DNA from 4 places in the Bacterioplanoides sp. SCSIO 12839 genome. Region 1 is predicted to be linked to each of the others. Evidence: predicted binding sites of a transcription regulator. Region 1 holds the regulator's gene; each other region holds the start of a gene.

What was found. The regulator sigma-54, encoded in region 1, starts transcription at its own class of promoters, with help from an activator protein. The targets are predictions, from matches to a motif close to TGGCACNNNNNTTGCTNT.
Region 2: the regulator sigma-54 is predicted to act here: its motif matches at 3,705-3,722, upstream of KFF03_RS16610 (urease accessory protein UreD).
Region 3: the regulator sigma-54 is predicted to act here: its motif matches at 2,237-2,254, upstream of urtA (urea ABC transporter substrate-binding protein).
Region 4: the regulator sigma-54 is predicted to act here: its motif matches at 2,101-2,118, upstream of KFF03_RS07605 (CmpA/NrtA family ABC transporter substrate-binding protein).

What each region holds. Positions count from the first base shown of each region.
Region 1 covers NZ_CP073745.1:319,916-326,088, reverse strand. Annotated here, with positions in the region: gene KFF03_RS01580 (KpsF/GutQ family sugar-phosphate isomerase) at 1-863, shown strand, start outside; gene lptC (LPS export ABC transporter periplasmic protein LptC) at 888-1,454, shown strand; gene lptA (lipopolysaccharide transport periplasmic protein LptA) at 1,441-2,019, shown strand; gene lptB (LPS export ABC transporter ATP-binding protein) at 2,016-2,744, shown strand; gene KFF03_RS01560 (RNA polymerase factor sigma-54) at 2,926-4,485, shown strand; gene hpf (ribosome hibernation-promoting factor, HPF/YfiA family) at 4,530-4,832, shown strand; gene ptsN (PTS IIA-like nitrogen regulatory protein PtsN) at 4,846-5,304, shown strand; gene rapZ (RNase adapter RapZ) at 5,433-6,173, shown strand, end outside.
Region 2 covers NZ_CP073745.1:3,657,798-3,663,970, reverse strand. Annotated here, with positions in the region: gene ureC (urease subunit alpha) at 1-1,535, opposite strand, end outside; gene KFF03_RS16620 (urease subunit beta) at 1,697-2,002, opposite strand; gene ureA (urease subunit gamma) at 2,145-2,447, opposite strand; gene KFF03_RS16610 (urease accessory protein UreD) at 2,629-3,519, opposite strand; gene ppx (exopolyphosphatase) at 3,802-5,343, opposite strand; gene trxA (thioredoxin TrxA) at 5,493-5,819, shown strand; gene rho (transcription termination factor Rho) at 5,992-6,173, shown strand, end outside.
Region 3 covers NZ_CP073745.1:3,664,808-3,670,980, forward strand. Annotated here, with positions in the region: gene ureE (urease accessory protein UreE) at 1-105, shown strand, start outside; gene KFF03_RS16635 (urease accessory protein UreF) at 105-785, shown strand; gene ureG (urease accessory protein UreG) at 1,060-1,755, shown strand; gene KFF03_RS16645 (HupE/UreJ family protein) at 1,775-2,002, shown strand; gene urtA (urea ABC transporter substrate-binding protein) at 2,412-3,677, shown strand; gene urtB (urea ABC transporter permease subunit UrtB) at 3,794-5,452, shown strand; gene urtC (urea ABC transporter permease subunit UrtC) at 5,616-6,173, shown strand, end outside.
Region 4 covers NZ_CP073745.1:1,634,666-1,640,838, forward strand. Annotated here, with positions in the region: gene KFF03_RS07600 (ABC transporter permease) at 1-356, opposite strand, end outside; gene KFF03_RS07605 (CmpA/NrtA family ABC transporter substrate-binding protein) at 578-1,960, opposite strand; gene KFF03_RS07610 (CmpA/NrtA family ABC transporter substrate-binding protein) at 2,382-3,437, opposite strand; gene KFF03_RS07615 (ANTAR domain-containing response regulator) at 3,448-4,071, opposite strand; gene KFF03_RS07620 (YgiQ family radical SAM protein) at 4,391-6,173, shown strand, end outside.

The sequences.
Region 1 (6,173 bases):
CTTGTCAGTTAATCCTGAACTGTCAAGGACGCGTCGTCGTAACTGGCATGGGAAAATCCGGCCATATCGGTAATAAAATTGCTGCCACTTTAGCCAGCACGGGTACTCCTGCATTTTTTGTTCACCCGGGTGAAGCCAGCCATGGCGACATGGGCATGATCCAGTCAAGTGATGTGGTGATTGCATTATCCAACTCCGGTGAAAGTGGTGAAGTTACTAGCCTGCTGCCATTGTTTAAGCGCCTGGGCAGTAAACTGATCAGCATGACTGGCAACCCGGATTCGTCCCTGGCTCGTGCAGCGGACGCTCATTTGAATACCGGAGTGGAACAAGAAGCCTGCCCGCTGGATCTGGCACCAACGTCATCCACCACCACCGCATTAGTGATGGGGGATGCACTGGCCATTGCCTTATTAGAAGCACGCGGCTTCACTGCCGAAGATTTTGCCTTCTCCCACCCCGGTGGCAGTCTGGGTCGTCGCTTGTTGTTAAAAGTTGAAGACATCATGCATGCTGGCGAACAAATCCCGACCGTCACGCCGGACACATCCATGTCGGAAGCTTTACTGGTCGTTACCTCCAAAGGCTTGGGCATGACGACTATTCAGGAAAAAGGTCAGCTGAACGGTATCTTCACCGATGGCGACTTACGCCGTGCTGTTGATCAGGGTGTGGATATCCACAGCGCTAAAATTTCTGACGTGATGACGGCTAACTGTAAAACCACGGAGCCTGGCTTATTGGCTGCCGAAGCACTGAAACAAATGCAGGATGGATCGATTAATGCACTGGTTGTGATGCAAGACGATACCGTGGCGGGTGTGGTGACCATGCACGATATGCTGCGTGCCGGTGTCATCTGACACCGACCAAATAGGACTATCGCGATGCGTAAACGTTATCTGCTGCTGGTACTGACAATCCTGCTGGGATTCGCCCTGCTGGCAGTGGACAACTACACCCAGGAAACCAGTGCACCGCTGTCAGAGAGTCAGACCGCGGAGCCGGATTATTACGGCGAAGTTTTGTTCAGTCGTCGCTTTAATGAAGTTGGTAGTCTGGAGCAAAACTTTTCTGCTCAGCGCTCCACTCACTTTCCTAACACCCAGAATACAATATTTGATGGTCCGGTCATTCAGACTCAGGATGAAGATGGCAGCTACTGGCAAGTAGAAGCACAACAAGCCACCATGAATGATCAGGATGAATTGCTGCGTCTACGCCGAAACGTCGAAATCCGACCGTTAAAAACCAGCCGTCAGGCACGCAACAATGTTGTCATTAACACCGAATCTTTAGACTACTTTACTCACCAGCAAGTAGCACAAACACAAGATCCGGTTACTATTCAGAATTCACAAACAGAAATTACTGCAACCGGCATGCGTCTGGACTTAACAACCCAGCGAATGGAACTGCACTCAGAGGTCAGCACTCATCATGTTCCCGAATAAGTGGTTACTAACAACCCTACTGATTATTGTCGGATCACTACCACTCAGCAGCCATGCATTACCGGAAGATGCACAACAGGAAATGGTGATTCTATCCGACAGTGCCGAGCTGGATCGTAAAGCCGGCGTCGTGATCTATAAAGGCAACGTCGTACTGACACAAGGCACGTTAAAGATTGAATCGGATCGTTTGATGATTCTGCGTAACGGTGACGTGGTTGAGCAGGCCGTTGCCGAAGGAAATCCAGCACGCTATCAGCAGCAGATTCAGGCAGAGCAACAGCTCACCACTGCTTCCGGGCAACGTATTGATTATTTTTCGACCCGTAAAGAAGTTCAGATCCAGGGTGACGCCCAACTGCATCAGGAAGGCAACCAATTCAGCGGTGACAAAATCACCTACGACATCACCAATGAACGCGTTTTAGCGTCCTCGTCTGAACCTGAGGACGTTGTAGACCCTCAGACCGGTGAAGCGGAAAAACCACAACGAATTAAAGTCGTGATTCAGCCAGAAAAAAAATCAGCTGAGCCCACACCCGCGGATGCAGCAGAACAACCATGAAAAAAACCTTAAAAGCTGAACACCTGGCCAAAAGCTACAATGGCCGCGAAGTGGTTAAAGACGTATCCATGTCGGTACAAAGTGGTCAGATTGTTGGCTTATTGGGCCCGAATGGCGCCGGTAAAACCACCTGCTTCTACATGATCGTTAATCTGGTTCAGGCCGATAAAGGCCGCATCAAAATTGATGATCAGGACATCAGCCACCTGCCCATGCATGGCCGCGCACAACAAGGCATTGGTTATTTACCACAGGAAGCCTCGATTTTCCGTAAGTTATCAGTCGCCGATAACATCATGGCAATTCTGGAAACCCGCAAAGACCTGAATCGACAACAACGATTGGAACGTCTCGAAGGCCTGCTGGATGAATTCCATATTCAACACATCCGCAGCAGCTTAGGTATGGCGCTATCCGGGGGCGAACGTCGCCGGGTAGAAATTGCCCGGGCCTTAGCCGCGGAACCGTCCTTTATTCTGCTGGACGAGCCTTTTGCAGGGGTGGATCCAATTTCGGTATCCGACATCATGGATATTATTCGCCAACTCAAAGACCGCGGCATCGGCGTGTTAATTACGGACCATAACGTCCGTGAAACGCTGGCCATTTGTGAAAAAGCCTACATCGTGGGTGGTGGTCATATTATTGCGGAAGGCAGCGCCGACGAGGTGCTGGCGAATGAACAAGTCCGTAAAGTGTATCTGGGAGACGACTTCCGCCTGTGATTCGCCTTGCGACGACATAAGCCAAATACGTTAAAAAAGCAAAGCAATTTTTATGACATCTCAGGGCAAACAGGGATTCCAAGTCTCGCCTCATTGCCTATAATGCTGAGTATTGGTTGGCTCATTTTTTAGTATTCGGGCCAGATGATTGCTCCGCACCTCAGGTGAATATCAACAGTTTATGAAAGCATCTCTCCAGTTAAAGATGGGTCAGCAGCTGACCATGACCCCACAGTTACAACAGGCCATTCGCTTGCTGCAACTCTCAACACTGGATCTGCAGCAGGAAATTCAGGAAGCGCTGGATTCCAACCCCATGCTGGAAAGTGAAGAGCATGGCGCTGAAGACTTTGCCCCATCCGCAAACGAAAGCTCTGATGGTACCAACAACGATCAGAGCAGCGATTCCCACGACGACAAAGAATACACCGCCACTGCGGCTGATCAGGATAACGCGGCACCCGAGCACACATTAGACGAATCTCATTCTCCGGATAATCAGGAAGTGGGCGATCACCTCTCTAATGAGCAACTTCCTGATGAACTGCCGGTCGATAGTAACTGGGATGACACTTACCAGCCTACTGCAGGCGTTGCTTCAGGGTCTGGTCCGATTGATGACGATCTTGATTATGACTCCCGCCATGCGACGACCGATGACTTACAGGATCACCTGTTGTGGCAGCTGAACCTGACGCCAATGTCGGATACCGATCGCGAGATGGCGTTGATGTTTATTGACGGTGTCGACAGTGATGGTTATCTGCACACCAGCATTGAAGATATTCTGGAAAGCATGGATCCAGAACTGGAAGTCGAAGAAGATGAAGTGAAAGTGGTGTTACGCCGCTTACAGCAATTTGACCCGGCCGGAGTATTTTGCCGTGACTTACGGGAATGCCTGCTGCTGCAATTGGCTCAGCTGCCCACTGACACACCTTGGCTAAAAGAAGCCCAGATGGTGATTGGTGATTACATTGATATGTTGGGCAGTAAAGACTACCCAACCCTGATGCGTAAAACCAAACTCAAAGAAGAGAGCCTGAAAGCGGTTCTGCGCCTGGTAAAAGAACTCAACCCGAAACCGGGAGCCGGTATTTCTCCGGATCAGGCGGAATACGTAGTTCCAGACGTTATCGTTCGCAACATTCGCGATGAATGGCGGGTAGAACTCAACCCGGATATTGCGCCGAAACTGCGCGTCAATGAAGGCTATGCCTCCTTGGTTAAACGTTCAGATAACAGTGCTGACAATACCTTTATCAAGGATCACCTGCAGGAAGCCCGCTGGTTTATTAAAAGCCTGCAGAGTCGTAACGATACCTTGCTGAAAGTTGCTACAAAAATTGTTGAATACCAGATTGAGTTCTTCGAAGAAGGCGAAGAAAAAATGAAACCTCTGGTGTTACATGACATTGCCGAAGCCGTTGGCATGCATGAATCCACCATTTCCCGGGTGACCACACAAAAGTACATGCACACACCGCGTGGTATTTTTGAGCTGAAATATTTCTTCTCCAGCCATGTCAGCACCGACTCCGGTGGTGAGTGTTCTTCGACAGCCATTCGTGCCATGATCAAAAAACTGATCGCCGAAGAAAACCAACGCAAACCATTAAGCGACAATAAAATTGCCGCCATATTGGGCGAAAAGGGTATTAAGGTAGCTCGCCGTACTGTGGCTAAATACCGCGAAGCGATGCAAATACCGCCGTCAAATGAACGCAAGCAGCTGATTTAAGTCAGCGCAATCTAACCTCAGACAAAACAAGAAGGAGTCTGACTATGCAGATTAATGTAAGTGGCCATCATGTTGAGATCACTGAAGCCATGCAGGGCCATGTTGAGGAAAAGATGGGCAAAATCACCCGTCATTTTGACAACATTACCACCGCTCAGGTCACTCTGACAGTAGAAAAAGACGAACGCCACCACGCTGAAGCCACCATTCACGTCAGTGGTGCGGATCTGAATGCCAGTGCCGACAGCGATGATATGTATGCCGCCATCGACGCCATGATTGATAAACTGGATCGTCAGGTTCTGAAACACAAAGAAAAACTGGTTGCACGTAAGCACGGTCACTGATTCAGGTTTTATCATGAGCACCGCCATCACCGATATCTTAAGCGCCGAGCAGAGTGAAATTGATGTTCCGGTTTCCAGCAAAAAAAAGCTGCTGGAATACCTGGGAGAAAAAATCTCATCACAGCTGGCTGGCAGTACCGCCGACGATATTTTTGAGCGTTTGTTAGGACGCGAGCGTCTTGGCAGTACCGGAATCGGTGAAGGCATTGCAATCCCGCACTGCCGTTTAAAAGAATGCACCCAGGCCTTTGGCGTGCTGTTACGGCTGCAACAACCGATCGACTATGACGCAATTGATCGTCAACCGGTCGACCTGGTGTTTGCCTTGCTGGTGCCCGAAGAAGCGACTGATGAGCACCTGCAAATATTATCGATGTTAGCCCGCAATTTCAGTGAGCCGGCCTTCCGCGAAGCGTTGAGGAATGCCCCGGATACTTGTCAGTTTTATAAACGCGCTTTAAGCGCCCAATAAAATTTCCGGACAAATTGTGAGCACACGTCACAAATAGTCACAAAACCCTGCTATAACTGAACTATTCGGTACTGAACTATTTGGTTATGTGCCGATCTGAATTGTCTCCTCATTTCAAGGAACGTTTTATGCGTCTTGTGGTAATCAGTGGCCGGTCTGGCTCAGGTAAATCCAGTGCATTACATGTACTGGAAGATTGCGGTTTTTATTGCATTGACAACCTGCCTATTGGCTTGCTTGACGACCTGGTACTGGAAACGCACAACGAAGAGCGATTAAAAAAAGTGGCCGTCAGTGTTGATGCCCGCAACCTGGCACACACCTTCGAGCAGATTCAGAACACCCTGCACAACCTGCCTCACCACGAATACAAACTGGAAGTCATTTATCTGGATGCCGGTGATGATGTGTTATTACAACGCTTCAGTGCTACCCGTCGCAAACACCCACTGACTAATGACGCTACCTCCCTGTCCGAAGCGATTGACCAGGAACGGCAACTACTGGAACCAATTGCTAATATTGCCGACCTGACACTGGATACCACCAGCATGTCAGTCCACGAGTTACGCTTCCTGATTAAAAAACGTGTTGCTGAAAAAGAAGGCAGCGACATTGCCATCCTGTTTAAGTCTTTTGGCTTTAAATACGGCATCCCGAAAGACGCAGACTACGTATTTGATGTCCGTAATCTGCCCAACCCCTATTGGGACCCGGCATTACGCCAGTTCACCGGCCGTGATAAAGAAATTCAGGATTTCCTCAGCAGTAAAGAAGAAGTGGGTCGCATGCAGCGGGATATCGCTCAGTTTGTCGACAACTGGCTGCCGTCCTTTATAGAAGCCAATCGCAGTTATATGACCATTGCC
Region 2 (6,173 bases), 570 kb from region 1:
CTTAATTGTTTTTTCAAACCTAAATAATCTAGCGTACCTTTTTCTAACGACGCTTTAGACACAAAGCTGATGCTGGTTTCATGCACTGCTTTGCCCATCGCACCAAACATCGGACGATAATGCACTGGCTGCGGCGTTGGGATGGAAGCATTTGGATCACCCATCGGTGCGCCCGCAATCATGCCGCCTTTTAAAATTAACGAAGGCTTAGTACCAAAAAACGCAGGTTTCCATAAAACCAGATCCGCTAATTTACCCACTTCAATCGACCCCACTTCGTGTGCAACACCCATGGTAATCGCTGGGTTAATGGCGTATTTAGCAATGTAACGCTTACAGCGGAAGTTATCGTTATCAGCAGAATCCTCTGGTAAGGCACCACGCTGCACTTTCATTTTATGAGCGGTTTGCCAGGTACGGGTAATCACTTCACCAACACGGCCCATCGCCTGAGAGTCAGACGAGATCATGCTGAACGCACCAAGGTCATGCAGAATATCTTCCGCCGCAATGGTTTCCCGACGAATACGGGAGTCAGCAAAGGCAACGTCTTCTGGAATATTCGGATCTAAATGGTGACACACCATCAACATGTCCAAATGTTCGTCGACGGTATTGACTGTGTAGGGGCGAGTTGGGTTGGTGGAAGACGGTAAAACATTATCCGAGCCACAGGCCTTAATAATATCCGGCGCATGGCCACCACCGGCACCTTCAGTGTGATAAGTATGAATCACACGATCTTTAAATGCCGCCAGCGTATCTTCAACAAAGCCGGATTCATTTAAAGTATCGGTATGGATCGCCACCTGCACATCGTATTCTTCCGCCACCGATAAACAGTTATCAATCGACGCCGGAGTGGTGCCCCAGTCTTCGTGCAATTTTAAGCCAATCGCACCGGCTTCAATTTGCTCGTTGAGCGGCCCCGGTAAACTGGCGTTACCTTTACCTAAGAAACCAATATTCATCGGTAAATCTTCAACCGCTTGCAACATCTTGCCAATGTGCCACGGCCCCGGAGTACAGGTGGTTGCATTAGTACCCGTCGCCGGGCCAGTACCGCCTCCCAACATAGTGGTGACACCACTCATTAAGGCTTCTTCAACTTGTTGTGGGCAAATAAAATGAATATGCGCGTCGATGCCGCCCGGAGTCACAATCTGTCCTTCACCTGCAATCACCTCAGTACCGGCACCTACTTCAATAGTGATGCCTTCCTGAGTATCCGGGTTGCCCGCCTTACCAATGGCAGTAATACGTCCGGCTTTAATCGCAATATCGGCTTTAACCACACCCCAATAATCGAGGATTAACGCGTTGGTAATAACAGTATCCGGTACGTCGGCACTGAGCGCCTGACTTTGCCCCATACCGTCACGAATGACTTTACCGCCACCAAATTTCACTTCGTCGCCGTAAACGGTGTAATCTTTTTCTGGCGAAATAAATAATTCGGTGTCACCTAAACGAACTTTGTCACCCACGGTTGGGCCGTACATATCGGCATAAGCGCGACGATCAATTTTAGCCATCTTAAATCTCCCCTATTTTTTATTTAACAGGCTAGTGAAAACGTTTGCGAGGCAGCCAGAGCAAGGCAAAAATCAGAGAGAAAGCGCAGTTTATAGTCATAAATGAGCATTTATATCTGATTTTTAACGCGGCTATGGCAACGCAGGTAGTTTTCACCCTGTTAAACTTTGCCCATCACATCGCCACGGAATCCATAAACTTCTTTTTTACCGGCGTATTCAACCAGTTCTACCGTACGCACCTGGCCGGGCTCAAAGCGCACTGCCGTGCCTGCAGCAATATTTAAACGAAAACCTTTTGTGACTTCGCGTTCAAACCGCAACGCTAAATTGGTTTCGTAGAAATGGTAATGACTGCCTACCTGAATTGGACGGTCACCGGTGTTAGCCACTTCCACTTCAACCGTTTTACGGCCCACATTGATTTCGATATCGCCATCGGCGCAGATAATTTCACCTGGAATCATATTTCTTCTCCTTTTATCTATTGAAAACGTCATTGAGGCAGTCAGAGCAAGGAAAAAATGAACGAGAAAGTGGAGCTTATGTGGTTATAAGTGAGCATTTTCGAGTTCATTTTTAACACCGCTATGACAACGCAAATAGTTTTCAAGCGATGGGGTTGTGGACGGTGACGAGCTTAGTTCCGTCGGGGAATGTTGCTTCCACCTGCACTTCCGGCAACATCTCAGCAATACCATCCATCACATCATCCCGGCTTAATACCTGACGACCCGCATTCATTAAATCGGCAACGGTTCGGCCATCGCGCGCACCTTCCATAATAAAAGCGCTGATTAAGGCAATGCTTTCCGGGTAGTTAAGTTTTACACCACGGTCTTTGCGTTTTTGCGCCAGTTCAGCCGCAACAAACAACAGTAATTTATCTTTTTCTCTGGGAGACAGTTCCACGTTTATTCTCCAGTCTTATTTCTAAATTAATTTAACTTTTTGCTGAACACTATTTGTGAGTGATTGATGGTGTTTTCTGAAGGGGTCCATCACAGGGATGTGATGGATTAGCCTTCAGGGACGAACTGGTAGCGCCCCGTAAGAAAATATCTCAATAACTCACGTTAAATTTCATAGCACTTTAAGTACGCCAGATTCTTGGAGCACAGGGTTCTTTACCCACGACATCGTTACGCAGTTGCGCCCATAACTGTTCAAAACAATGACGTACCTGTTCAGCTTTATTGCCCAGAATCCGGGCAATAAATACATCAGGCTTTTGTGTCACCGCGACCGTTAATGGTTGTTCACTATCATTGGTCGCTTCCTGCCAGGCGATAATTTTTTCACCCAGCTCATTGGTGTCTGTCATCACGGTGCGATTAATCAAAAATGTGCCAAACACATGAAAGTTCTGAAAGCCAACATGACTGGTTTGAAGCGGTGAGGGTGCTACAAACTGCAATCGATCGGAAAAAAGCGGCAGACCATCACGACGTAACATCAGGCTTTGCATTAGCTGCCCTTGCTCAAAAAACTGCTCACTTTCAAAGCGGCCGAGGCAGGTAATTTCCCAACCAACAAACAAACCATTTCCTGAGATGTCGATGGTGGTTGTGAGCTGGCCATCGGCGCCATCGAAGACGATATTTTCCTGAGGCAAATATTCGAGAACACTGCCGTCACCAATGGCAATAGAGACATGTTGGCCTTGAGGAATACCACTGATGTTGTTGTAAATCTTGCCGGCGGAGGGTGTGGTCATTAATACGTGTGCACCGTCCTGTAGCCTTAAGTCGATTGAAAGCTGGTCACCGCCAACCAAGCCACCCGGTGGATGCAATAAATAGAAATGCAAACATTCCGGACCTTCCGGAAAAAATGGACGCTGTACCCGCAGCGGGCCGAAATGTTCGGTTTTCCCTAAGCGGGTGTCGCCATACTGTGCTGAAAACTCCGCACTGAAGCGTGCCAGCCAGCGTTGTGTATCCAGCCCGGGATGTTTTTCAATAGGGTTAAGCGCTATGTTCACACCGTCCTCACATTCGATGCGTGATGCTTTTGAAAATATCACGCACCAAAATTGAGCGATTTCTCAGGATGTGCCCCAAAATGATCGCTGCAATCTGATTAATAAACGGTTTGTGAGCCTTTTTCTGGCGAAGAATACGCAAAATGCACCCAAACCGTTCAGTTTGTTAAAACTCTTAATAAGGGTTAGCAAATGCAGTGCCATTAAAAGCTGACCGAGCGGATAGCTTTGTGGTGAGGGAAGGATGGAGAGCTTAGGGCCTGTTAAGAGGCCCGGTTAATCTCAGGAAAAGCTCAGCTGCCAGTCAATGTCATTGAAATAGTCGACTTCGCTGGTTAAGTCTCTGGCGGTGAGTGGGTGTTGTTCGAGCCAGCCTTCCGGTAATTCCAGATGAATACTGTGTTCGCCCAGCTGTATTTGTGGTGTCGGAACCGGATGTGCACCACGGCTGTGATTCAGTAGTACTGCAAGCCGCAGTAATAACGATAGCTTCAGCACCGTGTCGCGCTGAGTGGCAGATAACACCGCCATCTCTTCTAACGGATAGCGGCGACGATGGCTGCGCACCAGGAATCCCAATGTGGCCTGACCCTGGCGAGTAAAACCCAATAAGTCGGAATAGCGCAGCAAATACGCGCCGTGTTTGTGGAAACCCGCATGCGCAATGCTCAGGCCTATTTCATGCAGTTGCGCCGCCCAGGCCAGCCAGTGTTTCCAGCTGCCCGACAGCTGCCAGTCTTTTTTGACCTGCTTAAACAACAACAATGCCGTGTCTTTTACCCGTTCTGCCTGAGCATCATCCACATAAAAACGCTCCATCAGAGACTGCACCACACGATTACGCACATCTTCATGGGTGGAGCGGCCGACTAGATCCCATAACGCGCCTTCACGCAGCGCACCGTCGGAGTAGGTCATAACTTCGACATCAAAGGTTTCAAAGATGGCTGTTAAAATTGCCAGGCCACCAACAAATACCTGAGCACGTTCGGGTTTTACGCCGGGCAGGTCAACGTCATCCACATGATGGAATTGCAATAACCGCTGGCGCAGCTTGCTCAGTCCATCCCGGGTCAGCCCTTCGTTACTCCAGCCGTTTTCGACAACGGCTTGTTCGGCCGCGCGAATGGTGCCGGATGAGCCAACCACATTTTTCCAGCCCAGCTTTTTATAGGCGGATTCAATATTCTGCAGTTCTTGCTTGGCCGCGTTTACGGCCTCGCGGAAGTGGCTCTCGGTGATCAGGCCATCAATAAAGAAGCGCTGGGTAAACGACACACAGCCCATGTGTAAGCTTTCCAGTGCCTTGGGCTCAAACTTGGAGCCGATAATAAACTCGGTCGAGCCGCCACCAATATCCACCACCAGGCGCTTACCCTGATCATCGGCCAGGGTGTGAGACACGCCGAGGTAAATCAGGCGCGCTTCTTCCCGGCCAGCAATGACCTCAATCGGGTAGCCGAGAATCTCTTCGGCACGCACAATAAACTCCTGGCGGTTGCGCGCTGCCCGCAGCGCATTGGTGGCCAGTACGCTGACCCGCTCTGGGTTCATGCCCTGAACCCGTTGAGCAAATTCGCGTAGGCAGTCCAGCCCGCGTTGTTGTGCCTCTTCGGATAAGTGATTCTGAGCATCCAGGCCAGCCGCTAATTGTACTTTTTGTCCACGTTTCTCCAGTGTGCGGATTTCGCCTTGAAACTCCTGGGCCACCACCATGTGAAAACTGTTGGAACCTAAATCGATTGCGGCAATCAGATCATCTGACTGCTGTGATGTGTGACCATGAGTGAAGGAATCAGAGGGCTCAAATGGGGCTTCGGACATAAAAGACTCTTGAATTTGTTTTTTCTGACACTATATAGATGGAACACAGAATACACGCCTGACGATAAATCTCGAATTGATTCCGGACAAACCGGGCGTACAATAGCCGCAGCATTTGCAAAATTTCACATATTCCATAGGGGAAACACATGAGTGACCAAATCCTGACCGTATCCGACGATTCATTTGACGCTGACGTACTGGGTTCTGACCTGCCAGTACTGGTGGATTTCTGGGCTGAGTGGTGTGGTCCTTGTAAGATGATTGCTCCGGTACTGGAAGAAATCGCTGAAGAATACGAAGGCAAGCTGAAAATCGCGAAGCTGAACATCGACCAGAACGAAGCGACGGCGCCTAAGTTTGGTATCCGTTCTATCCCAACCCTGATTCTGTTCAAAAACGGCAACGCCGAAGCGACCAAAATTGGCGCAATGAGCAAATCTGAGCTGACTGCTTTTATTGAACAATCTTTATAAGACTGTTTCCTGAAGCAATAACCGCATAAAAAAGCGCTTTATTGGCTTTTTATGCGGTTTGGCTGTAGACACCCCCCACTTTCCTGTCTATAGTCTTTCTTCATTCAACGCCGTCCTGGCGCCTCTTCTAGATTTAAAATCTTTAATTTTCTAACAACACAAACCTACCTGTATGAATCTTTCTGATCTGAAACTCAAATCCGTCCCTGAGCTGTTAAACATCGCAAAAGAAATGAACCTGGAACACGTGAGCCGAACGCGTAAACAGGACATCATCTTCGCGATTCTTAAAAACCACGCCAAAAGTGGTGAAGATATCTACGGCGAAGGTGTGCTTGAGATCCTTCAGGATGG
Region 3 (6,173 bases), 560 kb from region 1:
CCAGAGAATGGTGCTTATGCTCCGGGTACGGGTGGTCATCATCACCATCATGGCGATGACGGTCATTCGCACGGGCATTCACATAGTCACGGGCACAGCCACTAATGACGACTCAAAACGCGGCATCGTTATTGGCGTTATTGCATATCTCCAGTCCGGCATTGCCGGTGGGCGCGTTTGCGTATTCACAAGGGTTGGAATACGCCTTGGATAAAGGCTGGTGCAAAAACCGTGATGACGTACAGCAGTGGATTGACCACAGTTTTGAGTTTGGTTTAGGGCAATTAGATTTGCCGCTGTATTTGCGCCTTTATCGTGCTTGGAAAAACAGTGACTTTGAAGCCGTGAATTATTGGAATGAAACATTAATATCGTTCCGTGAAACTAAAGAACTCTATCTGGAAGATATTCAGGTGGGAGGTGCCTTTGCTCAGTGGCATCTGGGTCAAGATGCTGAACGCCAACGTTATTTAGATCAGTGCCCACAACCTACGGTTGTTGCGATGAACGCATTGGCGGCGGTGTTATCGGATATTGATGAGCCAACGGCGTTATTAGGTTTTGCCTGGAGCTGGGTAGAAAACCAGATCGCCTGCGCCAGTAAGGCGATGCCGATGGGGCAAACCGATGGTCAGAAAATTCTGCAGCAAATCATTCCGTTATTAACGCGGGTATGTGATGCCGCACAAAACATTGAAGATGAACAAATAGGAACGGGCTTAATGGGATTGGCGATAGCGTCGTCGCTGCACGAGCAGCAATATTCTCGTTTGTTTAGGTCTTAAAGAATTTGAGGATTAAGAAGATGGATGCTTTTCCAAAGCAGCAACAGGATGTTGCGAGAGCACAAAGATCACAGGGACGTGGCTTTTTGTGCTCCGACTGGAAAAGTATCCATCTTATTAATCCGGTTTGTATTAAATGAAACATTGAGATTTTGGCTACCGGGGCGCTACAAGTTCGTCCCTGAAGGCTAATAAATCACATCCATGTGATTTACCCCTCTCGCCAAAAACATCAATATTTCATCTGATAATAGCGAAGGAATCAGGTAGAAAAATGAAACAAGTATTGCGCGTTGGTGTAGGTGGCCCGGTTGGTTCCGGCAAAACTGCACTGCTAGAAAAAATCTGTCAAACCATGCGCGAGCATTACAACATCGCCGTGGTAACCAATGATATTTACACCAAAGAAGATGCCAAATTCCTGATGCGCAAAGAGGCATTAGAAGAAGACCGCATTCTGGGTGTTGAAACCGGTGGCTGTCCACACACTGCCATTCGTGAAGATGCGTCGATGAACCTGGCTGCGGTTAAGCAACTGCAAGATGCCCACGACGGCTTAGAAATGGTGCTGGTAGAAAGTGGCGGTGATAACTTATCGGCGACGTTCAGCCCGGAATTATCCGACTTAACCATCTATGTCATTGATGTGTGCGCTGGCGATAAAATTCCGCGCAAAGGTGGCCCGGGTATTACCAAGTCGGATCTATTAATCATCAACAAAGTCGATATTGCCGAACACGTTGGCGCATCATTGGAAATTATGGATCGTGATACCCGAAAAATGCGTGGAGACCGCCCGTTTGTATTAGCGAATGTTGAAACCACCAAAGGTATCGGTGAAATTATCCGCTTTATTATCGACCACGGCATGTTAGAAAAGCGTGAATCCATTGAGCCTGCATTAGCCAACATGATTCCAGGCCATGACCCAGCGAAAGATGGCAGCGTTGCCTCCACTCGATCTGAATAAATTGTAAGAGGAAGACACGATGAATATTGTTAAAAAATTACTGCTGACGGCTGCCGGTATAGCTGCTTCGGCGCAGGCATTGGCTCATGCTGATCATAGCCACTCCATTGGTGGTGTTTTCGCTAACCTGATGCACCAGCTGACCGAGCCAGATCACTTGGCCATGATTATCACTGGTGTGGTTGTTGCCGTTGTGGGCTATAAAACACTGAAAAACAAAAAGTCAGAGAATTCAAAAGACTTCTGATACAGCTCTATCTCATTGAAACCGGCGCAAGCCGGTTTTTTTGTTTATTAGGACCTGTTAACTCTAAGTACAGAAGCGGAGTCATTCCTTTTCAGATCATAAATGCACCACAACGAAATCAAATTGAAATTTAATGTTCACATTTAGTGCATCGAACCATAGACCTCAGAGTTATAAACACTAAATTGCCCAGTAATAGTCAGACAATGCTTTAAAAACAGGCATTTAAAAAATTGGTACACCCCTTGCTCTAGGTTATTCAGCTTTAAAAACAACTGGTCTGATATTGCAATACGTTAATCGACGTAGCTCTGTAGCAGATCAGAACTTCATTTAAAACAGTCCGTATAAAGGATGAATAATCATGAAAAAAACTGGATTTAATGTTCTGAAGAAAGCAAGCAAAGTCATGGCAATCAGTGCGTTGGCAGCGGGGGTAAGTTTAGCCAATGCAGCCGATACGATTAAAGTTGGTGTACTGCACTCTCTGTCAGGCACCATGGCTATTTCCGAAACCACATTAAAAGATACTGTATTAATGATGGTTGAAGAACAGAACAAAAAAGGCGGACTGTTAGGTAAGAAGCTGGAAGCAGTCGTGGTAGACCCGGCTTCTAACTGGCCTTTATTTGCGGAAAAAACCCGTGAATTATTAGAAAAAGAAGAAGTAGACGTTATTTTTGGTTGCTGGACGTCTGTTTCCCGTAAATCTGTTTTGCCCGTTGTTGAAGAATTAAATGGCCTGCTGTTCTACCCGGTTCAGTACGAAGGTGAAGAGTCTTCTTACAATGTGTTCTACACCGGTGCTGCGCCTAACCAACAGGCTATTCCCGCCGTTGATTATTTGATGGAAGACGGTGAAGTTGAACGTTGGGTATTGGCTGGAACCGACTACGTTTATCCACGCACCACCAATAAGATTTTAGAAAGCTACCTGAAATCAAAAGGTGTTGCTGAAAAAGACATCATGATCAACTACACACCATTTGGCCACAGCGATTGGCAAACCATCGTTTCTGACATTAAAAAGTTCGGTAGCGCAGGTAAGAAGACCGCAGTTGTTTCAACCGTAAACGGTGATGCTAACGTTCCTTTCTATAAAGAGTTGGCGAACCAGGGCATCAGCGCTGAAGATATTCCAGTGGTCGCTTTCTCTGTGGGCGAAGAAGAACTGTCCGGTTTTGACACCTCTCCATTAGTGGGCCACTTAGCGGCTTGGAACTACTTCCAGAGTGCTGAATCCGATACTAATGATAAGTTCATTGAACAGTGGCAGGCTTACACTAAAGATGAAGATCGCGTAACCAATGACCCAATGGAAGCGACCTATATTGGTTTCCAGATGTGGGCAAAAGCGGTTGAAAAGGCGAAAAGCGAAGACGTCGATAAAGTGCGTGCAGCCATGTACGGTATTGAAGTGCCTAACCTGACTGGTGGTATGGCGAAAATGAATGAAAACCACCATCTGTCTAAGCCAGTATTAATTGGTGAAATTCAGGATGATGGTCAATTTGATATCGTTTGGAAAACCGACGAAGTAGTTAAGGGTGATGCCTGGACCGATTACCTGCCAGAGTCTGCCAACCTGATCTCCGATTGGACAGCACCGGTTAGCTGCGGTAACTACAACACCGTAACTAAGAGCTGTGGTGGCGCTGCGGTAGCCGCGGAATAATTGCAACACCATTAGTGTGCAATAAGGAGCCTGATGTCAGGCTCCTTATTTTTTGCCCGCTTATTGATCTTTATTGGGCGACTCGTCCAACCTTATATTCGAAAAGGGATATTCCCATGCGCGTAACTCAATCTCTCTCGATTTGGTTATTGGCTCTTCTTCTCTCTATTGCAGGTCCGTTACAAGCTCAAACAGAAAGCATTGAACCGACCGATGTATCAGGCAATAACGAGCTTGAGCTACTGGCACAACAGTTACCCAGTGCCAACTATAAGAAAAAAGCAAATATTATTGAGCAGATGTCTGCGATATCTGACGAAAAAACACTGACGCTACTCCAGGCAATGCTGGATTCAGAGCTTTATTATCGAAAATCCGACAAGTTATTGGTGTTGGTCGAATCCTTTAAATCCGAACAGGGCATTAAACAGGCCTTTGGTGACCAGCCTGTTGAAAATATCGGCAAACGTAAATTCAAAAAAATTGGCGTAAATAATAAAATTCGCCGTCAGTTACGTTCGGCGATTGCGTTAATTCAGATTTCATCCGGCAATGATGAGCAACGCTTTAATGCTGCACAAAATCTGTTAAAAGCACCGGATTCAATCGCGTCTGAAGAACTGAGAAAACTGATTAAGGCTGAAGAAAGGCAAAAAGTTTCTGAGGTTTTATTGCTGTCTCAGGCATTACAGAACCTGAACAGTGCTGACGCCGATATCCGATTGCAAGCAATTAACGCGTTAGATCGTTCGTTATATTCCGAAGTGCGTGTGGCGCTGAGTAAATTTGCTGATGGCTTCTCTGAAGAGCAACAGAAAAGCCGCGCTGATGAATATCAGCTGGCCACTAAAACCATCGAAAATATTGATCAGTTATTAAAACTGAACAGCTATGCTGAAAATCTGTATTTTGGCCTGTCTCTGGGCGCAGTACTGCTGTTGGCCGCCATTGGTCTGGCCATTACCTTTGGGGTGATGGGCGTGATTAATATGGCCCATGGTGAAATGATTATGCTGGGTGCGTATACCACCTATGTGGTGCAACAGTTAATGCCGAATTCCATTGGTATGTCATTGGTCGTTGCGATTCCGGCTGCATTTTTAGTGAGTGGCTTAGTGGGCGTGTTAATTGAGCGCTCGGTAATTCGCCATTTATACGGCCGTCCATTAGAAACCTTGCTGGCAACCTTTGGTATCAGCCTGATTTTACAGCAAGCGGTACGTTCTATTTTTGGCCCATTAAACCGCGATGTCACAACGCCGGACTGGATGGCTGGCACCTTTATGATCAATCCAGCATTGGAACTTACCTTTAACCGTTTATACATCATTATTTTCAGCTTATTGGTGCTGGCGGCTTTGGCGCTGGTGTTAAAACGAACCTTATTTGGTTTACAGATGCGTGCTGTGACCATGAATCGTCCGATGGCAAATTCTATGGGGATTCGTACCGGTTGGGTCGATGCGCTGACCTTTGGTTTAGGCTCCGGTATTGCGGGCATTGCTGGTGTGGCATTAAGCCAGTTAACCAATGTTGGTCCGAACCTGGGACAGGCTTATATCATCGACTCCTTTATGGTGGTGGTATTTGGTGGCGTCGGTAATTTATGGGGCACTCTGGTTGCTGCCATGTCTTTGGGTGTAGCGAATAAATTCTTCGAACCACTGGCCGGTGCAGTATTAGCAAAAATTCTGGTACTGGTATTTATTATTTTATTTATTCAGAAACGACCACGAGGGCTGTTTGCTCTGAAAGGTCGTGCGGTTGAAGGTTGATATATTCACTTTAAGTTAACACCGTTGAATATTTCAGTCTGACTGTATTGGAGTTTTATAAGCAGGCCTTTTTTGCAGGGATGCAAAAAGGGAGTCTACAGGGATGTATTTACGACGTCCTGCGTTAAAACTGCAATGCAGTCAGGCGATAAAGGAAATCTTTATGAAAGATATAAAACTTGGGCCAATCACTTCATTATTGGCTAACGACAAAGCCGGGCAGCGATTGGTTATTGCTATTCTGGCACTGGCGATCATTGTTCCCTTCTGCAATCTGGTATTTCCGGAAGGGTCCATTTTTCACATCTCCACCTACACCATGACATTACTGGGCAAATACCTGTGTTATGCCCTGTTAGCGCTGGCGGTGGATTTAATCTGGGGCTACTGCGGTATTCTCAGCCTGGGGCATGGCGCTTTTTTTGCCCTGGGTGGTTATGCCATGGGCATGTACCTGATGCGCCAGATTGGTGATCGTGGTGTTTACGGTAATCCGGAACTTCCCGACTTTATGGTGTTTTTGAACTGGACCGAATTGCCTTGGTACTGGTTTGGTTTTGATCAGTTCTGGTTTGCCGCCATTATGATTCTGGCTGCGCCGGGCATTCTGGCGTTTGTTTTTGGTGCGCTGGCTTTCCGCTCCCGCGTAACCGGGGTGTATTTATCCATTATTACTCAGGCTCTAACCTATGCCTTAATGCTGGCCTTCTTCCGAAATGAT
Region 4 (6,173 bases), 1.3 Mb from region 1:
GCCATTACCGTACCTAAGCTGGTAGCGATTTGATCAAAAAAGGTAATGCGACTTTTATATTCGCGCCACTTTACATTGGCGTCCGGGTTTTTTGCCAATTTCTTTTCATTGCGAATGCGTTGGCGTTCGTATTTTTGTTCTACTTTGGCACGTTCTTCCTTGTGTTCATCTACCAGGTTGCTGAACTGTTGAACCACTTCACTCGGGCCAGGGAAGTTACCCAGCGATGTGACAATGTTATTGGCTGCGACTTGCCAGAGCATCAGGAAAATACAAAGCCCAACAATGGGTAAGCTAATGGCTTTGACCAGCTTGGTAATGGCAGGTGGGGTTAAACCGTCAGACAGCGTCTGCATCGGATTTTTTAGTAGTGATGACATGCTCATGGCAATAACAACCTCTGATTTTTCAATTACTCAGAGCGCTTTGGCTCTGTTTAAAATATTTTGTTTAATGTTTTGTTTGATGTGGAATTCCAAAAAACTAAACAAAATATTCTGATGGTTTTTAAATGTGAGGCTGAGCGGGGCTCAGCCTCATTTTCTGTAACTACAAAGCTGTAGTTAGAGGGCTTCAGTTACAGAACTTCGTCAGCGTCTAAACCAATTTTGAATTTATTGATGTATTCCGTTGGTTTGCTGCCATCGAATACCACACCGTCAATAAAGTCGGGTTGTGGTGGCTTGAAGCCGGTTTCGGTGGCGAAATCAGGGAAGTCTTTAGCTTCTACTTCACCATCTTCAATCAGCGCTTTTGCAGCTTTGGCATAGATATCAGGACGGTATACGTCTGCAGCTACCTTTTTGTACCAAGCGTCATCTTTAGCTTCAGAAATCTGACCCCAACGACGCATTTGTGTCAGGTACCAGATAGCATCTGAGTAGTATGGGTAGGTCGCGTTGTAACGGAAGAATACGTTGAAATCAGGGATTTCACGCTTGTCGCCTTTTTCGTACTCAAAAGTACCGGTCATTGAGTTAGCAATAACGTCGTAGTCGGCACCCACGTAGTAAGGCTTAGACAGATATTTCACGGCTTCAGGACGGTTGGCATTGTTGTCAGCGTCCAGCCATTGAGCAGCACGGATCATGGCTTTTACAACAGCAACCGTCGTGTTTGGATATTTCTCGGTGAATTCTTTAGTCATACCGAATACTTTTTCTGGGTTGTTTTTCCAGATTTCGTAGTCAGTAATAACGGGTACACCAATACCTTTAAATACAGCTTGCTGGTTCCAAGGCTCGCCTACGCAGTAGCCGTAAATGGTGCCCGCTTCTAATGTGGCAGGCATTTGTGGTGGTGGTGTTACCGACAGGAAAGCATCCGCATCAATTTGGCCTTTGGTATCGCCTTTGTGTGGCGCGTAGTAGCCTGGGTGAATACCACCGGCTGCTAACCAGTAACGCAGTTCATAGTTGTGGGTTGATACCGGGAATACCATGCCCATGTTAAATGGCTTGCCCGCGTCGTTGTATTTATCAACGATTGGCTTCAGGTAATCGGCTTTAATCGGGTGAACTGGTTTACCATTTTCATGCGGTACCAGTTTTTTCATTTCATCCCAAACACCGTTGGATACCGTGATGCCGTTACCGTTTAAATCCATGCTGAATGGCGTCACGATGTGAGCTTTGGTACCAAAACCAATGGTGGCGGCTAACGGCTGGCCCGCCAGCATGTGTGCGCCATCTAACTGACCGTCAATCACACCGTTGAGAAGTACTTTCCAGTTGGCTTGTGCTTCCAGCTCAACTTCCAGACCTTCGTCTTCGAAATAACCCAGCTCTTTTGCGATGGCTAAAGGAGCCATATCGGTTAGCTTAATAAAACCAAATTTAAGCTCGGTTTTTTCCGGCTCACCTGCGCTAACAACAAAAGATGTTGTTAGTGACGCTAACCCGGTTGAAATCACCAGTGCTGTTTTCAGCAGGTTACGTCGCAGTGAATTAATTCCTCGCATCGTGTTTCCCCTTTTTAAGCCAAAAAAAAAGCGCCACAACCCCAATAGGTCGTGAGCGCCTTTGCAATATTGAATGTTCGTCTGCGAACACCCGAAATAAAAAAAGTAGTGAACCCAACGTTGGGCTACATAATCTGGATTTAGCGAAGAGTGTGCCAATTTCAAAAAAGGCAGATTTCTCAGGCATTTTTAGCAGGAAAATCAGATTTATTAACGGTTGAGTGCTTTTTGAGCACCAAATCAGGCTAGCCCAAATTAATGATGAACTTCTTTGGTGCGGATTTTCGATTTATTGTGAGGCGTTTTTGCAGAGGGGTGGTAACTGACAGGGCATTTAATAAAAGCGCGCACTTTTATTTTTGCGACAGAAAAACAAAACCCGGCAATTGCCGGGTTCTATTTGCTGTTCAGGCGATAAGCGTTAACGGCTGGAAAAACATTCCTGCGCAACGTGTTTGATATCAGTATCAGCCTGAATCCAGCCCCAACGCTGCATCTGTTGCAGGAACCACTCTCCGTGCTCCACTTTGGCGTCGCCAGCCTGCAGCGGGTCCAGTACCAGCATATTGTGAATGCTGACGGGGGAGTCGCCGAGTTTGTAGCGGAACTCACCAGTCAGAGCCGGCAATAACGCTTCAGCGGGCTGCTCCAGCGCTTCAGCAAGCAGCTCTGCCGCTTTCTCCGGATGCTCATGGCACCACTGAGCTCCCTGGCTGATGGCGTGTATCAGCGCCTGGAGTGTATTCGGGTGCTGCTGCGCCCATTTCTGAGTGACACCCAGTACTTTATCCGGCGCCTGTTGCCAGAGTTTGGTGGCCGGCATCAGGCATTGGCCAACGCCTTGCTGAATAGCAACGCTGTTCCAGGGAGCGCCAGCGAAGAAACCATCAATATGTTGCAGTTTCAGGTGATCGACCATTTGTGACGGTGGTAATACCAGCAATTCAATGTCTTTGTCGGGGTCAATTCCCGCATCAGCCAGCCAGTCACGCATTAGCAAATTGTGAATGGAGAAAGGAAAGACCACGGCAAAGACCAGCTTTTCCTGCTCGTTTTGCTGGCGTTGCTGAATCAATGTTGCTAACTGCTGGCCCAGCTGTTGTGCCGAGGAAGAGGCAATATCATCCACCGCCAGCGTTTCAGCCAGGGTGTTTGAGACGGTCAGAGCGTTACCATTTAATGCCAGTGACATCGGTGCCTGCATGGGTTTTCTCAGGCAGCCAATACCCAGGTGCGTGGCTAATAACATGGGGGCCAGCATTTGTGCCGCATCAAAATGACCAACAATCACTTTATCGCGGATGTTGGCCCAGGAAACTTCCTGCTGCAGCGTGACGTTGAGCCCGGCGTGGCGAAAGTAACCCATTTCCTGTGCCGCAATTAATGGCAGGGCATCGGTCAGAGGCATATAGCCCAGCGTCAGCTTGTCTTTTTCCAATGCAGATGCTTGTTGTGTTGTTTGCTGTGGTGTTGTCATAAGGAAATACTCAGTTACTCAGCAGATTCATCACGGAAATAATGTTCTTCGCGACATCTACCATGCGTTGGCTACGATCCATCGCCATCTTACGGATAGCGTGGTAAGCCTCTTCTTCGGTCATGTTCTTTTGCTTCATCAGCAGGGATTTGGCCTCATCGAGGATACGGCGGTCAGCCAGCTGGTTGCGGGTTTTTTCCAGTTCACTTTTTAATGCCTGGAATTCACGGAAGCGGGCAACGGCAACATCCATAATGGATTTGATGCGTCCGGCCTGCAGGCCATCAACCACATAGGCGCTGACTCCGGCGCGCATGGCTTTTTCGATTGTGTCGGAATCGTCTTCATCGCTGAACATGATCACTGGCTTGGGGTTATGCTGATTAAGAATGCTCATATGTTCCAGCATGTCCCGGTCAGGGCTTTCAATATCAATAAAGATCACATCCGGCTGATTCTCTTCGACCTGTTTAATCAGCCCCTGAGCACTTTCCAGTCGGGCAATCACTTCGCAGCCGGCATCGGTCAGTGCCTGTTCTAACATGGCGGCACGCCCGGGCTGGTCATCAACCAGCATAATTTTAGTAACGCTGCCTTTAATTGCAGCGCCTGAAGCAGTATTGGTTGGTTTCATAGATTTATGGGTACGGCATCACGGTTATTGGTGGGCATCATCTATGGCTGGTAGTCAGCCTGCAATCATTAAACCAAGGTCAATAGGTAATGTTAACTTTGTAATGTTGTGCTTCGTCGTCGAAGTCAGTCGGATTTGGATGATTTAAATGAGAATGACTTCGACTGACAGCCAGTTAAAACCCGGTTAAGACCTTTCTAAGGCTAGGGTTAATGCGGGTTTTACCCGACTTTTTGCACTTTTTCTTAAGACGCTGCTTTTGCCAAAGAGGGAATTTTGGGAGAATGCAGAACCTTTCTGATGATTATTAGTTTTTCTCATGACCGAAGCGCAGAAGCATCTGTTTTCTAACTATCCCTATTGGGCCGAATGTTTTGGCACGGCGCCTTTTTTACCCATGTCGCGTGCTGAAATGGACGAACTTGGCTGGGACAGCTGTGATGTGATTCTGGTGACGGGAGATGCTTATGTCGATCACCCCAGCTTTGGTATGGCGGTGATGGGGCGGATGCTTGAATCTCAGGGCTTCCGGGTGGGTATTATTGCTCAACCCGATTGGAACGACCCGAATGCCTTTACGACACTGGGTAAGCCGAATTTCTATTTTGGTGTGACCGCGGGCAATATGGACTCGCTGATCAACCGTTATACCGCCGATTTAAAAGTGCGCTCTGATGATGCCTATACACCTCACGGTGAGCCGGGTAAGCGTCCGGATCGTGCGGTGATTGTGTATTCGCAAAAATGTCGCGAAGCCTATAAAGATGTGCCGATTGTTATTGGTGGTATCGAAGCCAGTTTGCGCCGTATTGCCCAATACGATTATTGGTCGAATCAGGTGCGCCGTTCGGTATTGATCGATTCCGGTGCCGATATTCTGTTGTACGGCAATGCAGAGCGGGCGATTGTTGAATTAACTCACCGTTTATCCGCAGGCGAGCCGGTCGATACCATTACCGATCTGCGTGGTACCACCATTGTGCGTGACGCGACGCCGGATGGCTGGACTGAAATTGACTCGTCCCGTATTGATTGGCCAGGGCAAATTGATCAGCTGCCGAACCCGTATGAAATGAAAGAAGCCAACAGCGACAGCTGTGCTTCTGACCAGCAAGGGCAGGCCGATAGCGATTCAGACCCGGATGTGATGCCGGTGAAGATTATTCCGATGCCGCTGCAGCGCAAAATTGAGCACGATCTGGATACTACAGCAGTTCGCTTACCTTCCTTTGAGAAGGTGAAAAACGACAGCGCCTTGTATGCACACGCGTCCCGGGTGCTGCATCAGGAATCTAACCCGTATAACGCCCGGCCGCTGATTCAGAAGCACGGCAGTAAAGAAATCTGGGTAAACCCGCCGCCGATCCCATTGGAAACCGATGAAATGGATTCGGTGTTTGGCTTCGCGTATCAGCGTGTGCCACACCCGAGTTATGGTGATGCCCGTATTCCTGCGTATGAGATGATCCGTTTTTCGGTGAATATTATGCGCGGCTGCTTTGGTGGCTGTACCTTCTGTTCCATTACCGAACACGAAGGCCGCATTATTCAGAGCCGTTCACAAGAATCCATCATTAACGAAATTGAAGAGATTCGCGATAAAGTTCCGGGCTTTACCGGCACCATTTCGGATCTGGGTGGGCCAACCGCCAATATGTATTTCCTGAAATGTAAGAGTCAGGAAATTCTGAAAAATTGTCGTCGTTTATCTTGCGTGTATCCGGGGATTTGTAAAAACCTCGAAACCAGCCATAAACCCACCACCGAATTGTACCGTGCCGCCCGTGCGTTACCGGGCATTAAACGGATTGCCATTGCTTCCGGTTTGCGTTACGACCTGGCGGTAGAAGATCCGGAATACGTCCGTGAGCTTGTGACCCATCATGTGGGTGGCTATTTAAAAATTGCACCGGAACATACCGAGCAGAATGTGCTCACTAAAATGATGAAGCCGGGTATGGGTACTTACGATAACTTCAAGCGGATGTTTGATAAGTTCTCGAAAGAAGCCGGTAAAGAGCAATATTTAATTCCGTATTTTATTGCCGCACACCCGGGCACTGAAAATAAAGACATGATGAATCTGGCGTTGTGGTTAAAGC